DNA from 2 places in the Ottowia oryzae genome. Region 2 is predicted to be linked to the other one. Evidence: predicted binding sites of a transcription regulator. Region 2 holds the regulator's gene; the other holds the start of a gene.
The links. The regulator FNR, encoded in region 2, switches genes on or off when oxygen is low (the NO sensors DNR and NnrR bind a similar motif). The targets are predictions, from matches to a motif close to TTGATNNNNATCAA.

Region 1: C6570_RS17040 (oxygen-binding di-iron domain-containing protein) is a predicted target of FNR. The motif match lies at 6,152-6,165, and genes of this name have one in related genera.

The regions. Positions count from the first base shown of each region.
Region 1 is NZ_CP027666.1:3,720,881-3,728,805, forward strand. It holds gene C6570_RS17015 (lysophospholipid acyltransferase family protein) at 1-814, opposite strand, end outside; gene metK (methionine adenosyltransferase) at 963-2,144, shown strand; gene C6570_RS17025 (NUDIX hydrolase) at 2,338-3,063, opposite strand; gene C6570_RS17030 (SPFH domain-containing protein) at 3,156-4,244, shown strand; gene C6570_RS17035 (diacylglycerol kinase catalytic domain-containing protein) at 4,241-5,179, shown strand; gene C6570_RS17040 (oxygen-binding di-iron domain-containing protein) at 5,305-6,051, opposite strand; gene C6570_RS17045 (C40 family peptidase) at 6,268-6,957, opposite strand; gene C6570_RS17050 (low molecular weight protein-tyrosine-phosphatase) at 7,238-7,711, opposite strand.
Region 2 is NZ_CP027666.1:2,067,917-2,075,841, forward strand. It holds gene nuoN (NADH-quinone oxidoreductase subunit NuoN) at 1-162, shown strand, start outside; gene C6570_RS09620 (DUF2818 family protein) at 176-481, shown strand; gene C6570_RS09625 (NUDIX domain-containing protein) at 483-1,076, shown strand; gene C6570_RS09630 (DUF1178 family protein) at 1,078-1,584, shown strand; gene fnr (fumarate/nitrate reduction transcriptional regulator Fnr) at 1,705-2,424, opposite strand; gene hemN (oxygen-independent coproporphyrinogen III oxidase) at 2,639-4,021, shown strand; gene C6570_RS09645 (sulfite exporter TauE/SafE family protein) at 4,021-4,722, shown strand; gene C6570_RS09650 (sulfite exporter TauE/SafE family protein) at 4,790-5,611, opposite strand; gene C6570_RS09655 (cell division protein ZapA) at 6,037-6,381, opposite strand; gene C6570_RS09660 (restriction endonuclease subunit S domain-containing protein) at 6,378-6,650, opposite strand; cobalamin riboswitch at 6,723-6,998, shown strand; gene C6570_RS09665 (TonB-dependent receptor domain-containing protein) at 7,087-7,925, shown strand, end outside.

The DNA.
Region 1 (7,925 bases), 1.7 Mb from region 2:
GTTGCTTGTAGCGGCCGTAGCCCCACAGGTACTGCTGCGGGCATTGGCGGATCAGGCTTTCCATGGCGCGGTTGATTTGGGCGACAGCCGTGTCCAGGTCGTCACTCAGCGGCTCTGGGAAGGGCTCGAAATGCACGCGAAAGCCCTGCCCGCGCGGCAGGCGCTCGCCCCACACCAGCAGGGGCACGGCGCCGGTCTGCTGCAGCAGGCGCGCGGCCAGCGTCATGGTGTAGGCGGGCTGGCCGAACACGGGCGACCACACGCCCTGGCCTTCTGGCGGCACCTGGTCGGGCAGCAGGCCCACGGCTCGGCCGGCGCGCAGCGCCTTGATCATCTGGCGCACGCCAGACAGGTTGGTGGGCGCCGTTTCCAGCCCTTCGCGGCGGCGGGCGGTTTCGGTCACCTCGCTCAGCGCCGCCTGGCGCGCGGGGCGGTACAGCACGGTGATGGGGCCGTATTCGGCGTGGTAGCGCTCGGCCAGGCCTTGCGCGGTGATCTCAAAGCAGCCCAGGTGCGGGGTGAGGAACACCACGCCCTTGCGCGCGGCGTAGGCGGCGTCCACCGCTTCGGTGCCCTGCCACTGGGTGGGCACGGGCGGGCCAAACCACAGGCGCGGTGTTTCGGCCACCATGCGTCCGGCGTGGGCCACGGCCCCGCGCACGTCGGCAAAGGCGTAGCCGGCCAGTGCCGCGTTGGCCGCCACGCGGCGCCGGTAGGTGGGCGAGGCCAGCCAGGTCAGCCAACCCAGCAGTGCGCCCACGGCGTGCAGCAGCGGCAAGGGCCATCGGGCGACCAAACGGTACAAGCGAAGCATGGGTATACGGACAGGCCTAAAATACGCGGGTCGCCGAGTTATGGAACTACTTGCAGGGCGACGTAAAACAATTCTGCTAAAGCGTTCGCCATGACTCCCCGTAGGTTGGCAACGCAACGTTCAAACCCAAGGAGTTTATTCAATGGACATGGCGAACAGCTTTCTCTTCACTTCGGAATCTGTCTCCGAAGGGCACCCAGACAAGGTAGCCGACCAGATTTCCGATTCCATCCTCGACGCCATCCTGGCGCAAGACCCGCGCAGCCGCGTGGCCGCCGAGACGCTGACGAACACCGGCCTGGTGGTGCTGGCGGGCGAAATCACCACCAACGCAGTGGTCGACTACATCCAGGTGGCGCGCGACACGATCAAGAAGATCGGCTACGACAACACCGAGTACGGCATCGACCACAAGGGCTGCGCCGTGATGGTCTGCTACGACAAGCAGAGCAACGACATCGCGCAGGGCGTGGACCAGGCCAGCGACGACCACCTGAACACCGGCGCTGGCGACCAGGGCCTGATGTTTGGCTACGCCTGCGACGAGACCGACACGCTGATGCCCGCGCCGATCTACTACGCGCACCGCCTGGTCGAGCGCCAGGCGCAGCTGCGCAAGAGCGGCAAGCTGCCCTTCCTGCGCCCTGACGCCAAGAGCCAGGTCACGATGCGCTACGTGGACGGCAAGCCCCACAGCATCGACACCGTGGTGCTGTCCACCCAGCACAGCCCCGACCAGAGCGAGACGGCGACCAAGATGAAGGCCAGCTTCGTCGAGGCGGTGATCGAAGAAATCATCAAGCCGGTGCTGCCCAACGAGTGGCTGCAGAACACCAAGTACCTGATCAACCCCACCGGCCGCTTCGTGGTGGGCGGCCCGCAGGGCGACTGCGGGCTGACGGGCCGCAAGATCATCGTCGACACCTACGGCGGCGCCTGCCCGCACGGCGGTGGCGCGTTCAGCGGCAAAGACCCGACCAAGGTGGACCGCAGCGCCGCCTACGCCGCACGCTACGTGGCCAAGAACATCGTGGCCGCGGGGCTGGCGCGCCAGTGCCAGATTCAGGTGGCGTACGCCATCGGCGTGGCCGAGCCGATGAACATCACCGTGTACACCGAAGGCACGGGCAAGATCCCCGACGAGCAGATCGCCAAGCTGGTGCGCGAGCATTTCGACCTGCGCCCCAAAGGCATCATCCAGATGCTGGACTTGCTGCGCCCGATCTACGCCAAGACGGCCGCCTACGGCCACTTTGGCCGCGACGAGCCGGAATTCACCTGGGAACAGACGGACAAAGCGGCCTTGCTGCGCGCGTCGGCCGGGTTGTAATCACCCTGCTTCCTGACCGATCACAGGGCGCCTGCGTCAGCGGGCGCCCTGTTTTCATTGGAGGCGTGCGGGCGCCGTGGCGGCTTGCCCGGCGCGCCGATTACTATAGATATGATAGCTACCAGCGCAGGCAGCACCTGCGCTGGAGCCCGATTTTTACCGCCACCTGCGGCCACGCGCCTGCCCGGCCACTTCAGTCGGCCGCAGCCTCGCTGGCCCGGAACGTGCGCGGAAAGATCGCCGCGCGCTCCCTCTCGCGCACGCGATAGCCGGTGGCCGGGCGGCCCACGGTTTGGGCGACCTGCCCGGCGGGCTCCAGAAAGCCGGCGTCCAGCATGCGCTTGCGGAACGCGCTTTTGTCCAAGGGGCGCGCCAGGACGGCCTCGTACACGTGCTGCAGCTCAGGCAGTGTGAACGGCTCGTTCAGCAAAAAGGCGGGCAGCGAGGTGTATTCCACCTTGCCCCGCAGGCGCCCCAGCGCCGCGCTGAAGATTTCCGAATGGTCAAACGCCAGGGCCATCTGCGCGGCGCGCTCCACCGGCACCCATTCCACGTCGCGCGCAGCGGCCACGGGCATATCCGGTGGCGGCACCAACGCAAAGTAAGCGTGCGTGGCCGACCATCCGCGCGGGTCGCGTGCGGCGTTGCCCCAGCTGCCCAGTTGCTCGAGGTAAGGCGAAGAGAACCCGGTCTTGTCGTGCAGCTTGCGCAGCGCGCACTGCAAAAGGCTGTCGTCTCTGGCCACGTCGATGAAGCCCCCCGGCAGGCACGGCGCGCCAGGAAAAGGCTCGCCCGGCGCGCTGGGCCGGCGTGCGAGCAGCACATGCAAAACGCCCTGCATGACGGTGAAAACAATCACATCCACGCACACCAAGGGGCGGGGGAAGTCGAGCTCATCGTGGCCGGGTTCGCGGTGCATGGAGATTGACAGGCGCCTATTTAGTTGTACTGTACAACCCATATTAGTTGTCCTGTACAACTAACATGATCGAACCAGCTAAGGAGCTTGTCATGTTCGGAATCAGGTACATCAAATCGCAGCCCACCACGCACCTCATGCAGTTTCAAAAAGGCCGCGTGGTGCGCGAAGGCGCAGGGCTGGCTTTCTTCTACTACGCGCCCACCACCACGCTGGTGGCGGTGCCGCTGGCCAGCCAGGATGCGGGTTTCATCCTCGAGCTGGTGACCCGCGATTTCCAATCGGTCACCGTGCAGGGCCAGGTCACCTACCGCGTGGCCGACCCCCGCGCCACGGCAGCGCTGATGGATTTCTCGCTGCGCCCCAACGGCAGCCAGGCAAGCGAAGACCCCGAGCGGCTCCGCGAGCGCGTGGTGCTGCAGGCCAAGGTGGTGGTGCACCAGGCGATCGAGGCGCTGGCGCTGGGCGACGCGCTCAAGGCCTCGGCCGCCATCGCGGCGACGGTGCAGGCGCAGCTGGCCGCCCAGCCAGAGATACGCGCCCTGGGGCTGGAAATACTGGGCGCATCCGTGGTGGCGATCAAGCCCACACCCGACATCGCCCGCGCGCTGGAAGCGCAGGCGCGCGAGAACAACCTGCAGGCGGCGGACATTGCCGTGTACCAGCGCCGCATGGCCGCCGTGCAGAACGAACGGGAGATCCGCCAGAACGAGCTGGATACCGAGGTGGCCGTGGAAGCCAAGCAGCGCCAGATTCAGGAGGCCCAGATGGAGGCGCGCGCTGCCGTCGCCCGGCGCGCCAACGCCCTGCGGCAGGAACAAATGGGCGCCGACGTGGAGCTTGAGCAGCAGCGCAAGGACCTGGTCGCCAGCCAGGCCGACAACACCCGCGCCCTGGCCGAGGCCGACGCGCACCGCGTGCGCGCGGTGATGCAGGCGCTGGACAACGCCGATCCCCGCGTGGTGCAGGCGCTGGCGGCGGTGGGCATGCAGCCTAGCCAGCTGATCGCGCAGGCCTTTGGCGGCATTGCCGAGCGCGCTGAGCGCATCGGGCAGCTGAACGTTTCGCCCGATTTGCTCAGTGGCCTGCTCAGGTCCGCCGACGCGCCAGAGTCCAGCGCAGCCAGCACCCGCGGCAGCGAGGCGGGCGCCCGCAAAAGCCGGCAAGGGGGCGCATCATGAGTGAACAAGCCCGCCGCCGCGTGGTGCTGGTCACGCGCAAGACACGCTTGCGCGATTTGATCGAGCGCCACAACACCCTCGCCCAGGCGCGCTTTTACGTGGAGCACCTGCAAGCGGATTTCGCCGACTACGTGCTGGAAGACGAGCGCTACGCCCGGGCGCATGCCCAGGCCATGCAGGCGCTGGCGGCCTGGGGGCGCTACCAGGTGGTTGAACGCGCTTTGTTGCCCAACTTTGTCTTTTCCGCGAGCGACATCGTCGTGGCGCTGGGGCAAGACGGCCTGGTGGCCAACACGCTGAAATACCTGGACAAGGGCCAGCCGCTGGTGGGCCTGAACCCCGACACCGCGCGCTGGGATGGCGTGCTGCTGCCCTTTGAAGCCCCGCAGCTGGCGGACGTGCTCCGCCGCACCGATCAAGGCAGCGCCGCCGTGCGCTCGGTCACCATGGCCGAAGCGCGCCTGTCCGACGGCCAGCGCCTGCTGGCGGTCAACGATTTCTTTGTCGGCCCGCGCAGCCATACCTCGGCCTTGTACGAGCTTAAGCTGGGCGGCCGCAGCGAATTGCAATCGTCGTCGGGGGTGATCGTGTCCACCGGCATGGGCTCTACCGCCTGGATCAAAAGCGTGGTGACCGGCTCGGTGGCGGTGGCCGACGCACTGGGCCACCGGCAACCCTGCGCTTTCGAGCCACTGCCCTGGGGCGCGCCCGAGCTGCTGTACGCGGTGCGCGAGCCGTTTCCCAGCCGCCACTCCCAGGCCACGCTGGTGTTTGGCCGCGTCAGCGGGCACGCGCCTTTGACGGTGCGCTCGCGCATGGCAGACGGCGGCGTGATCTTTTCCGACGGCATGGAGGCCGACTTTCTGCGCTTTGGCGCGGGCGTTGAGGCGGTCATCGCCCCGTCGGCCATCAGCGGCCAACTGGTGGTTGGCTAGGAGATTTGCTATGATTTTGATATCGCCTTGCGCAGCATCGGCAAGCGCTGGCGGTGTTTTTGGGCCACATCAGCGCACGGCGATCGCCCACCCGGTCGCCCCCACGAGGGCCCCGTAGCGCCGCCTTATTTCACGTCGATGGCGCCGGAGGGGTACTGGTACATGCTTTCGCCCACCAGGTCGATGCCGCAGTTCACGCCGTCCAGCCAGTCGTAGAAGTCGGCAATGGCCTGGCGCCCCAGGATGGGCGCGCCGTGCTGGGGCACCAGCATCTTCACGTCCAGCTTGCGCGCCATGCGCGTCCACAGGCGCAGGATCTTGTTGCTGGCCATGTAGCGCCGGTGAAAGCCCTCCATGCGCGGGATGTGCGGGGCCAGATCGGTCACGAACTCGCGCGCCTCGACCCCGCTGATCAGCGAAACCCCCAGATCGCCGGTGAAAAGAATGCAGCTGACCGGATCGTAGAAGTGGAAGTTGCCCTCGGAGTGCATGAAATGCGCGGGCAGCAGCACCAGTTCGCTGCGGCCCAGCGGCAGCACGCCGCCGGCATCGGTCACGCCGATGATGCGGCTTTGCGTCTTGCCGAACTTGGTGAGGTAGGGCGCGAAGCGCTCCCACAGCTTGGAAATCACCAGCCGCGCGGGCGTGCTGGTCATCCAGCGGTCAAGCGAGGCAATGATGTCCGGGTCGGCGTGCGACGCCAGCAGGTAGGTCAGCTTGCCGGGCGGAAACTCGCGCCCCACGCCCATGAGCAGTTCGTTGAACGCCTGGTTGCCGCCCGGGTCGATGAGGGCGGCCTGCTCGCCGTCGATCACCAGAAACTGGTTGGCCTGCACGGCCTGGCCGTCTTCTTCAAACAGGTCGGTGAACATGAGACAGGCGTGCTGCTTGTCCCGGTAGAGTTCCAAGGGCTCCACGAGTGCGCTCCAATAGTCGAGGCATGCAATCTAATGTTGTACACCGCCTCCAGACTTGATGGGCATCAAGTTCTGACCAATGAAGCCATCAGCATGACGGCCAGGCGCCTGCCTGCAACGCCCTGGACAGGCGAAAGGCCTGCCCTCGCCCGCCATCGAACCGCCCAGGCCTCAGGCAGCGAACACGCGCCGCGCGCCCATGTAGCGCGCGCCGAAGTAGCGGCTGTCCACGCTGTCCTTGCGCACCGTGCCGCCGGTGGACGGCGCGTGCACGAACTGGCTTTGCCCCACGTAGATGCCCATGTGCGAAAACGCGGCACCCGTGGTGTTGAAGAAAACCAGGTCGCCGCGCTGCAGCGCCGCGTCGTCGACGGGCACACTGGCGGCGGCCCATTGCGCGGTGCTGCGCGGCAGGCGGCGAGTGGCCGGCGCCGCGACCACGTGAAACACGTAGGCCACCAGGCCGCTGCAATCAAACCCGCCTTCGGGCGTGTTGCCGCCGTAGCGGTACGGCGTGTTGACCAGCAGCATGGCCTGCGCCACGCTGGCTTCGCGCGCGGCGGGGTCCAGATCCAGCGGAGCCTGCGTGGCGGGCGCGGGCGTGGGGGGTGTGCGGCGCCCGCTGGTGCCGCCCACCGCGCCGCCGGTGCCGCCCGACGCCACGGGGCGCGCTGGCCGGCTGGCGCACCCGGCCAATGCCATCGCCGCCAGGGCCACGCCGCCCGCCAGCCACGCGCGACGATCAGGCGATATAGACGGGCGAAGATCTGCGTGAGGGCCAGTCAAGCGCATCACCGGCTGGCGCGCGCGGGCCAAAAGCCACTGGGCTTGGTCTGCTGGTGCAGGGACATCTTTCTGCATAAAACAGGCTCCTGGCGCTGGTGCGACGTGCGCCAGCAGCTATTGTATTTGTAGTAATCGGATGCGCCAAGCGCGGCTTGGGTTGCTGCGGAGGCGAAACCCTGCGTGCGGCGTGGTGGGGTCATCTGCGCCGTCGCACAGGTGTTTTTAGTGGCTGGGCGAATCTCGCCGTAGGTCGTGTACGCGCAGCGGCCCGCCCTGCCCTTGCCTGCCACGCAGCGGCGCATGAACGGCAGCCTGTGGCGCACCAAGGCGCTCAAGGTCGGCCATGGCCGCATGCCTACGCCGCCTTGGCAGGCGCGTCAGACGCTTTCAGCGCGGCGATCAGGCCGTCGCACGCGTCCTCGATCAAATCCAGCACGTGCTCAAAGCCCGCGTCGCCGCCGTAGTACGGGTCGGGCACCTCGTCGGCGCCGTGGTGGCGGCAGAAATCGGTCAGGCGGCGCAGCTTGGCGCGGTCGGCGGGCGCGCACAGCGCGCGGGCGGCGCGCTCGTTGCGGTCGTCCATGACCAGCACCAGGTCGAAATCGTGAAAGTCGCGCGACTTGAGCTGCCGCGCACGCTGGCCGCTCAAATCCACCCCGCGGCGCAGGGCGTGCGCCTGGGCGCGGCCATCCGGCGGCGCGCCCACGTGGTAGTCGTGCGTGCCGGCGGAATCCACCTGCAGCCGGTCGCCCAGCCCCGCCAGCGCGGCGCGGTGCGCCAGCACGCCCTCGGCCGTGGGGCTGCGGCAGATGTTGCCCATGCACACCATCAGCACGCGGTAGGGTGCGCCGGGCGACGGGCGCTGCGGCAGGCTGGGCGGCAAGGCGGGGCGCGTGGCGCCCGAGCGGGGGGAAGCGGTCATGCGCCGCAGTCTACGCAGCCAGGCGCCGCGGCGCAGGCCGGTGGCGCAGCCTCAGCCGGGGCGCGTCGGGCGCGCTGCGGCCAGCGCCCGTACCCGTCCCCGTACCCGAACCCGTACCCGC
Region 2 (7,925 bases):
ATGTACTTCGACGAACCCACGACGGTGGCGCCAATCCAGGCACCCTGGGACATGCGCGCGCTGTTGACGGTGAATGGCGCCATGCTGTTGGTGCTCGGCATCCTGCCCGGGGCCTTGATGACTTTGTGCGCCCGCGCCATCGTCCAAATGCTGGGCACCTGACGCTGCCTCGGTTGTGTCTCAAAGTCTGTCCATTGCCGTTCTATTGGCGCTCGCGCTGATTGCAGCCAATTTGCCCTTCGTCAGCCAGCGACTGATGCTGGCGCTGCCGGTGCCGGGCGGCCACAAAAACTTGGCCTGGCGCGCGCTGGAGCTCATCCTTTGGTATGCCATTGTCGGTGCCATCGGCATGGCGATGGAAAGGGCTCTGGGGCAGAACCAGGTGCAGGGCTGGGAGTTCTACGCCGTCACCGGCGCGCTGTTTCTGACCTTCGCATTCCCGGGGTTTGTCTACCGCTATCTGCTGCTCAAGGGGCGTTGAAATGCCTGACGGAAAGCTGCTGGAGCGCCGTCTTGACGGCCAAACGCTGGTGCAGGGCAATTTCCTCAAAGTCTGCCGCGACCAGGTCGAATTGCCCGATGGCGCGGTGACCACCCGCGAATACGTCGTACACCCCGGCGCCGTGATGATCGTGCCCTTGCTCGACGACGGGGCGGGCCCCCTGCGTCTGGTGATGGAAAGGCAGTTTCGTTACCCCGTCGGTCAGACCATCATTGAGTTTCCCGCAGGCAAGCTCGACCCGGGTGAAGCGGGCCTCGCTTGCGCACAGCGCGAACTGCGCGAAGAGACGGGCTACACCGCGGCGCAATGGGCTCGCGCCGGTGTGCTGCATCCCTTGGTTGCCTATTCCACAGAGTTCATCGAGATCTGGTTTGCGCGCGGCTTGACTGCGGGTGCCCGGCAGCTTGATGCCGGCGAGTTTCTGGATGTCTTCGCGGCCACGCTGGACGAGTTGCAGGGCTGGTGCCGCGACGGCACGGTGACGGACGCCAAGACCCTTATTGGCGCCTTGTGGCTACAGAACGTGCAAAGCGGCGCTTGGGCGCTGGACTGGCAACGGCCGCCATCGGCGTGAGATGAAGGTCCTGAATCTTCAATGCCAGCACGGCCACGGGTTCGAGGGCTGGTTTTCGTCCGAGGACGACTTCCAGCATCAGCTTTCCAGCGGGCTCTTGGCCTGCCCCATGTGCGGCGACCCCACGGTTACCAAGCTTCCCAGCGCGCCGCGGCTCAACCTGGGTGCGGCGGGCACGCGGCACGAGAGCGGCGAGCGCACACCGGAATCGGCTGGTGCGGCGACTGGGTCATCGGTGCAGCGCGAAGGGTCGGCCGACAACGTGGCGTCATTGCCTCCGCAGGTGCTGCAGGCGGCGTGGCTGCACGTGGTGCGGCGCGTGATGGCGAGCGCCGAGGACGTCGGTCAGCGCTTCGCCGAAGAGGCGCGGAAAATGCACTACGGTGAGTGCGAGGCGCGCGGTATCCGCGGGCATGCCACGCCGCAGCAGACGGAAGAGCTTTTGGACGAAGGCATCGCCGTCATGCCGCTGCCTGTGCCAGACGGCTTCAAAGACACTTTGCAATGATTTTGATAGCTGCCCGCGCTGATTGGGCGGGCGCTGGAGCCTGATAAAGCTTGAAATCGGGCGTTGGGGGATTCAGGCCGCAACCCACGCCGCCGTCGCCACGCTGACGACCAGGGCCAATCAGGCCCAGGAAGGCGTGTTGACGATAGCGCGCAGCGCATCGCTGCTCAGAATGCGCACGTGGCGCTGCTTCACTTCGACGATGCCTTCCTCGGCGAACTTCGAGAAGGTGCGGCTCACCGTCTCGAGCTTCAGGCCCAGGTAGCTGCCGATTTCTTCGCGCGTCATGCGCAGCACCAGCTCACTGGATGAGAACCCGCGCGCCTGCAGGCGCTGCACCAGGTTGAGCAGGAAGGCGGCCAGGCGCTCTTCCGCGCGCATGCTGCCCAGCAAAAGCATCACGCCATGGTGGCGGACGATTTCGCGGCTCATGATCCGGTGGACATGCGTCTGCAGGGCCGGCACGTCACGCGACAGATCTTCGATGCGGTCGTAAGGCATGACGCACACCTCGGCGTCTTCCAGCGCCACCGCATCGCACGTGTGGCGGTCGCCCACGATGCCGTCCAGGCCCATGATTTCGCCGGCCATCTGAAAGCCTGTGACCTGGTCGCGCCCACCCTCGGTGGTCACGCAGGTCTTGAAGAAGCCGACGCGGATGGCATAGAGCGCGCTGAACTTGTCGCCGTTCGAAAACAGGGCAGAGCCGCGCTTGATGCGGCGGCGCAGAGTTACCAATTCATCCAGCTTGCCCAGATCGCCGTCGGACAGGCCCATCGGCATGCACAACTCGCGAAGATTGCAGTTGGAGCAGGCGACTTTGATGGCTTGAGGGGTCATGCGGCCGGTGTCGGCGCGCGTGGAGGCGCTAAAGACATGTAACGTATTTTAATCGATGCTGCCCTCCCGACGAGGACAAAGGGTAAATCCGTGCGCGCCGCTCTTGGCCGGTGTTGATCCGCGTCAAGGCCGCGAGGGCGTGCGTCGGTCAAAGTAGCGGTTGTAACACCGCCTTTTCCTTTCAATCGCCGATTCGGCCGTCCATTCGCCCTCAATGTCCGCTATCACCACCGATCTGCTGACCCGGTTTGACGTGCCGGGGCCCCGCTACACGTCGTATCCCACGGCCGATCGATTCGTCGAGGCGTTCACCGCCGAGCAGTACGTTCAGGCGCTGGAGCAGCGCCGTGACGGCCCCGCCGCGCTGGCCCGGCCGCTCTCGCTTTACGTGCACATCCCGTTCTGCCAGTCGCTGTGCTACTACTGCGCCTGCAACAAGATCATCACGCGCCATCACGAGCGCAGCGCGCCATACCTGCGCTATCTGTCGCGCGAGATCGAGCTGCATGCGCGCCACCTGGGCGAAGGCCAGGCCGTCAGCCAGCTGCACCTGGGCGGCGGCACGCCCACGTTCTTCAGCGACGCCGAGTTGGCCGAACTGATGGGCGTGCTGCGCCGCCATTTCTCGCTGGTGCCTGGGGGCGAATACTCCATCGAGGTAGACCCGCGCACGGTGAACGCAGAGCGCCTGCAGGCCCTGGCGCAGCTGGGATTCAACCGCCTCAGCTTTGGCGTGCAGGACTTTGACCCGCAGGTGCAAAAGGCCGTGCACCGCGTGCAGCCCGCCGAGCAGGTGTTTGCCCTGGTGGAAGAGGCGCGCCGCATCGGCTTCGAATCCATCAACGTCGATCTGATCTACGGCCTGCCGCGCCAGACGCCGGAATCGTTCGACCGCACGCTGGCGCAGATGGCCCAGCTGCGCCCCGATCGCGTGGCCTTGTACGCCTACGCGCACTTGCCGGAGCGCTTCAAGCCGCAGCGCCGCATCCTGAGCGCCGACCTGCCCGGCGCCGCCAACAAGGTGACGATGCTCGCGCGTTCACTGGCTGCGCTGAAAGACGCGGGGTACGTCTACGTCGGCATGGACCATTTCGCCTTGCCCGACGACGCGCTGGCCGTTGCCAAGCGCCAGGGGCGGCTGCACCGCAACTTTCAGGGCTACAGCACCCAGCCCGATTGCGACCTGATCGGCCTGGGCGTGTCGGCCATCGGCAACGTGGGCGCCAGTTACAGCCAGAACGCCAAGACGCTGCAGGAGTATGAAGACGCGCTGGACCAGGGCCAACTGCCCATCGTGCGCGGTCTGGCTGTCACGCGCGACGATCTGCTGCGCCGCGCGGTGATCATGGCGCTGATGTGCCAAGGCGCGCTGTCGTACGAATCGATCGAACTGGCGCACCTGATCGACTTCAAGACCTATTTCGCCAAGGAACTGGTGGCCCTGGCGGTGATGCAGGAGCAGGGCCTCGTCACCCTGAACGATGCGGGCATCCAGGTGACCGACACGGGCTGGTTCTTCGTGCGTGGCGTGGCCATGGTGTTCGACAAATACCTGCAGGCCGACCAGGCCCGAGCCCGCTTTTCTAAAATCATCTGATGCAAAGCTCTCTGGCTGTCACCGCCTTGCTCATGGGTTTGGCGGGCGGCCCGCATTGCATCGCCATGTGCGGCGCGGCCTGCGCCGGCATCGGGCAGGCCGCGGCGCCGCGCAGTGCGCTGGCCATCGGGTTGTTTCAGTTGGGGCGCTTGATCGGCTATTCGGCGCTGGGCGCGTTCGCCGCGGCCACCATGCAGGGCCTGGGCTGGCTGACGGTGCAATCGGCCGCGCTGCGCCCGCTTTGGACCATGGTGCACGTGGCCGCCATCGCGCTGGGCTTGATGCTGCTGATCCTCGCACGCCAGCCCGTCTGGCTGGATCAGGGGGCGCGCCGCGTGTGGGCGCGCGTGCGCGGCGTCATGGCGCGGGCGGGCCTGGCCGCGCCGCTGGGCATGGGCGTGGCGTGGGCCTTGCTGCCCTGCGGCTTGTTGTATTCGGCGGTGATGGTCGCCGCCTTGGCGGGCACCGCGCCCGCCGGCGCCATGGTGATGGCACTGTTTGCCTTGGGCTCGGGCGTCACGCTGTGGCTGGGGCCCTGGCTGCTGCTGCGCTTTGGCGTCAACGGGCGAGATGCGTGGGCGATGCGTCTGGCCGGGCTGGCGCTGGCGGGCACGTCGGCATGGGGCTTGTGGATGGGCCTGGTGCACAACCAGGCGCCCTGGTGTGCGGTGCCGCCCGCGCATCAAATTGCTACAGTTTAAGTAGCTGCTGCCGCTAGTGCGGCGGGCGCTGGAGGCGCATTTGGCTTGATGTCGGGCGGGCGGCCGATCACGCGATGGCGGTCACACCCTTGTAGAGCATGTAGGCGGCCAGCGCGTACAGAATCGCCGCGAACACCCGCTTGAGCTTTTTCACCGGCAGCGCGTGCGCCGCCTTGGCGCCCACCGGTGCCATCAGCACGCTGCAACAGGCGATCACCGCCAGGCCCGGTAGCCACACGTAGCCCAGGGAATAGGGCGGCAGGCCCAGCGCGCCTTGCCCGGCGATCACGTAGCCGATCACGTTGGCCACGGCGATAGGAAAGCCCAGCGCCGCACTGGTGGCCACCGCGTTGTGAATGGGCACATTGCACCAGGTCATGAAAGGCACGCTCACGAAGCCGCCGCCCGCGCCCACCAGGCCAGACAGAAAGCCAATCACCCCGCCGGCGCCCAGCAGCCCCGGCGTGCCCGGAATGCCGCGGGTGGGGGCGGGCTTCTTGTCCAGAAACATCTGCGTGGCCGAAAACCCGACGAACGCGGCAAACACCAGCGCCAGGGCCGACCCCTTGAGCACCGCAAACACCCCCAGGCTGGCCGCCAAGCCGCCCAGCACGATGCCCGGCGCCAGGCCCTTGACGATGTCCCAGCGCACCGCGCCTTTCTTGTGGTGCGCACGCACGCTGCTGATCGAGGTGAAGATGATGGTCGCCATCGACGTGGCGATCGCCATCTTGACCGCCAGCCCCGCATTGACCCCACGCGCCGCCAGGATGGCCGAGACGAAGGGCACCATGACCATGCCGCCGCCCACGCCCAGCAAGCCGGCCAGAAAGCCCGCGCCCAGGCCCAGCAGCGCCAGTTCAACAACGATCAGGGGTTCGAATGGCACGGCAGCGTCCGGCGGGTTTGAGCATCCAATCGGCCCGGAGCGCAGGTGCGACAAGCGGCAGCAGCTATTGAAAACCTAGCAAAGCCGTGCGGGGGACGAGGCGGGAGGAAATAAGGTGTCTGCGAATGCCACCGAGCCGTCATCCTGAACCGGGGGTTCAGGTGGGCGAGGTCAGTACTGGCCTTGGGTTCATCTGACGCGAGATGATCACGCTGGCCAGACAATGTTCCAAGCCCGTGCTCAATGAGCATTGGTTCAAGGAAATATAAAGCCCGGCGTGCACCGCAGACAGGGGCTATTTTAAGTGAATCGGCGCTGGTTCGCAGGCGCTTTGCACACTGAAATGGCATCGCAGGCTTGGCGTTTCGCGCCTCAGCGCTGTGATGCACGTCAGCCTCGATGGTGTGTTGCGCACGCCGCCTTCTTCAGATCAACCGGCCGTCGTCGCCTAACGCCTTGTCCAGGCGCGAGAGCAGGGCGCCCAGCGTGGCTTGCTCGGCCACGCTCAGCGCGGGCGGTTGGGGTTCGGCAGAGGCTGCGGCGCTGCCGGCGGACGCGTCGTTGGCTGGGGGCGCGTCGGTCAGCTCATACGCCATGTTCAGCGCGGCCAGCACGGCGATGCGGTCGCGTGCCTTGATCTTGCCGCCGTCGCGGATCTTGCACATGGCCGCATCCACGCGTTGCACCGCGGCTTGCAGGCGTGCCTCGCCACCGTCGGGCGCGCCCAGCAGGTAGGCCTGGCCCATGATCTTCACTTCGATCTGCTTCATGCCACGTCGCCTTCGCTTGGACTGTCGCTGCCGCCGTGGGGGTTTTGGGTGCGGGCCACGCCAGCGCCGGCCCCGGTGGGCAGGCGGTCGATCAGCGCATCGACGCGCGCACGCGCTGCGTGCAGGCGGGATTTGAGGCTATCGCGCTCCTGTGTCAGCGCCTGGATTTGCTGGGCCAGCAAATCGTTGGTGCGCTGCAACTCCTCGTGACGTACGAGCAGGCGTTCAACGCGTTCGGCAATCTGTTCTATCAGGGGCGGGGTCGTCATGTGCGCGCATGCGGCTCGGGGCAGGTGGGGCCATTGTAGGCGGGTGAATAGCCGGGCCGCGGCGGGGCTGCACTTACAATCGCTTTCGTTGGTGCTCGCGTGCGGTGGTTCACACCCGCGCAGTTCAACGGGAAGCAGGAGGGCGCCAGCGCATCGCGCGCCAAGCCTAACCTGCGCTGCCCCCGCAACGGTAAGCGAACGGTGGCTGGCTTCATTTTCACGAAGCTGGCGCACTGGCTTCTGCCTCACACAGCCACTGGCGCGCTGCCATCCGCAGCGCCACCGGGAAGGCGAGTGCCGGAAGTGACCTTCGCCAGCCCGGATACCGGCCAACAAGGAGGGAGTGCGCGCCTGCGGCAACGCGGGGGAGTGCCCCGTGTTTTGCCCCATAGGCCGGCGGGGAAGCTGGCAGGGGCGTGTTTCTCGTGCCCATCCCATGATTCACCGTTTGCCCTGTTTCCGGCTGGCAGCCTTGCCGCTGGCTTTGTCCTGCGCGCTGCCCGTGTTGGCCCAGACCTCTGCCGTTCCCTCTGACGCCGTGCTCGTCGCGCAAGCCAGCGCGCCCAGCCTGCCCGACACGGTGGTCACGGCCACCCGCGTCGCGCAGCCCTTGACCGATGTGTTGGCCGATGTCACGCTGATCGACCGCGAGCAGGTTGAACGCAGCGGCGCCGTCAACGTGTCTGACTTGCTGCAACGCCAGGCGGGCATCGAGATGTCGCGCAACGGCGGCCCCGGCACCACCACCAGCCTGTACATGCGCGGCGCCGAAACGCGCTTTACGGCCGTGTACATCGACGGCGTGCGGGTGGACACGCAATCCACCGGCGGCGCGCCGTGGGAATCGATCAACCTGGCGCAGGTGGACCGCATCGAGATCGTGCGCGGCGCTGCGGCGGCGGTGTACGGCTCGGACGCCATTGCGGGCGTCATCCAGATCTTTACGCGCAAGGGCGAAGGCCCGTTCACGCCTTATGTGGGCGTCGGCGTGGGCAACCAGGGCACGCGCAAGGCCGAAGCCGGCTTCAGCGGCAAGAACGGCGCGGTGGACTACGCGCTGGGCTTCAGCCATGCGCGCAGCACCGGCTTCAACAGCCGCCCCGCTGCCAACCCTGACCGCGACGGCTACCGCGACAGCGGCGTCACCGGCCGCGTGGGCGTGCAGCTGAACGACGCGCACCGCCTGGAAGCCAGCGGCACCTACAGCCGCGTGAAGGCGCAGTACGACGGGTTCAAAGCGGGTCAGAACGACGTGGGCGACAACCGCCTGGGCAC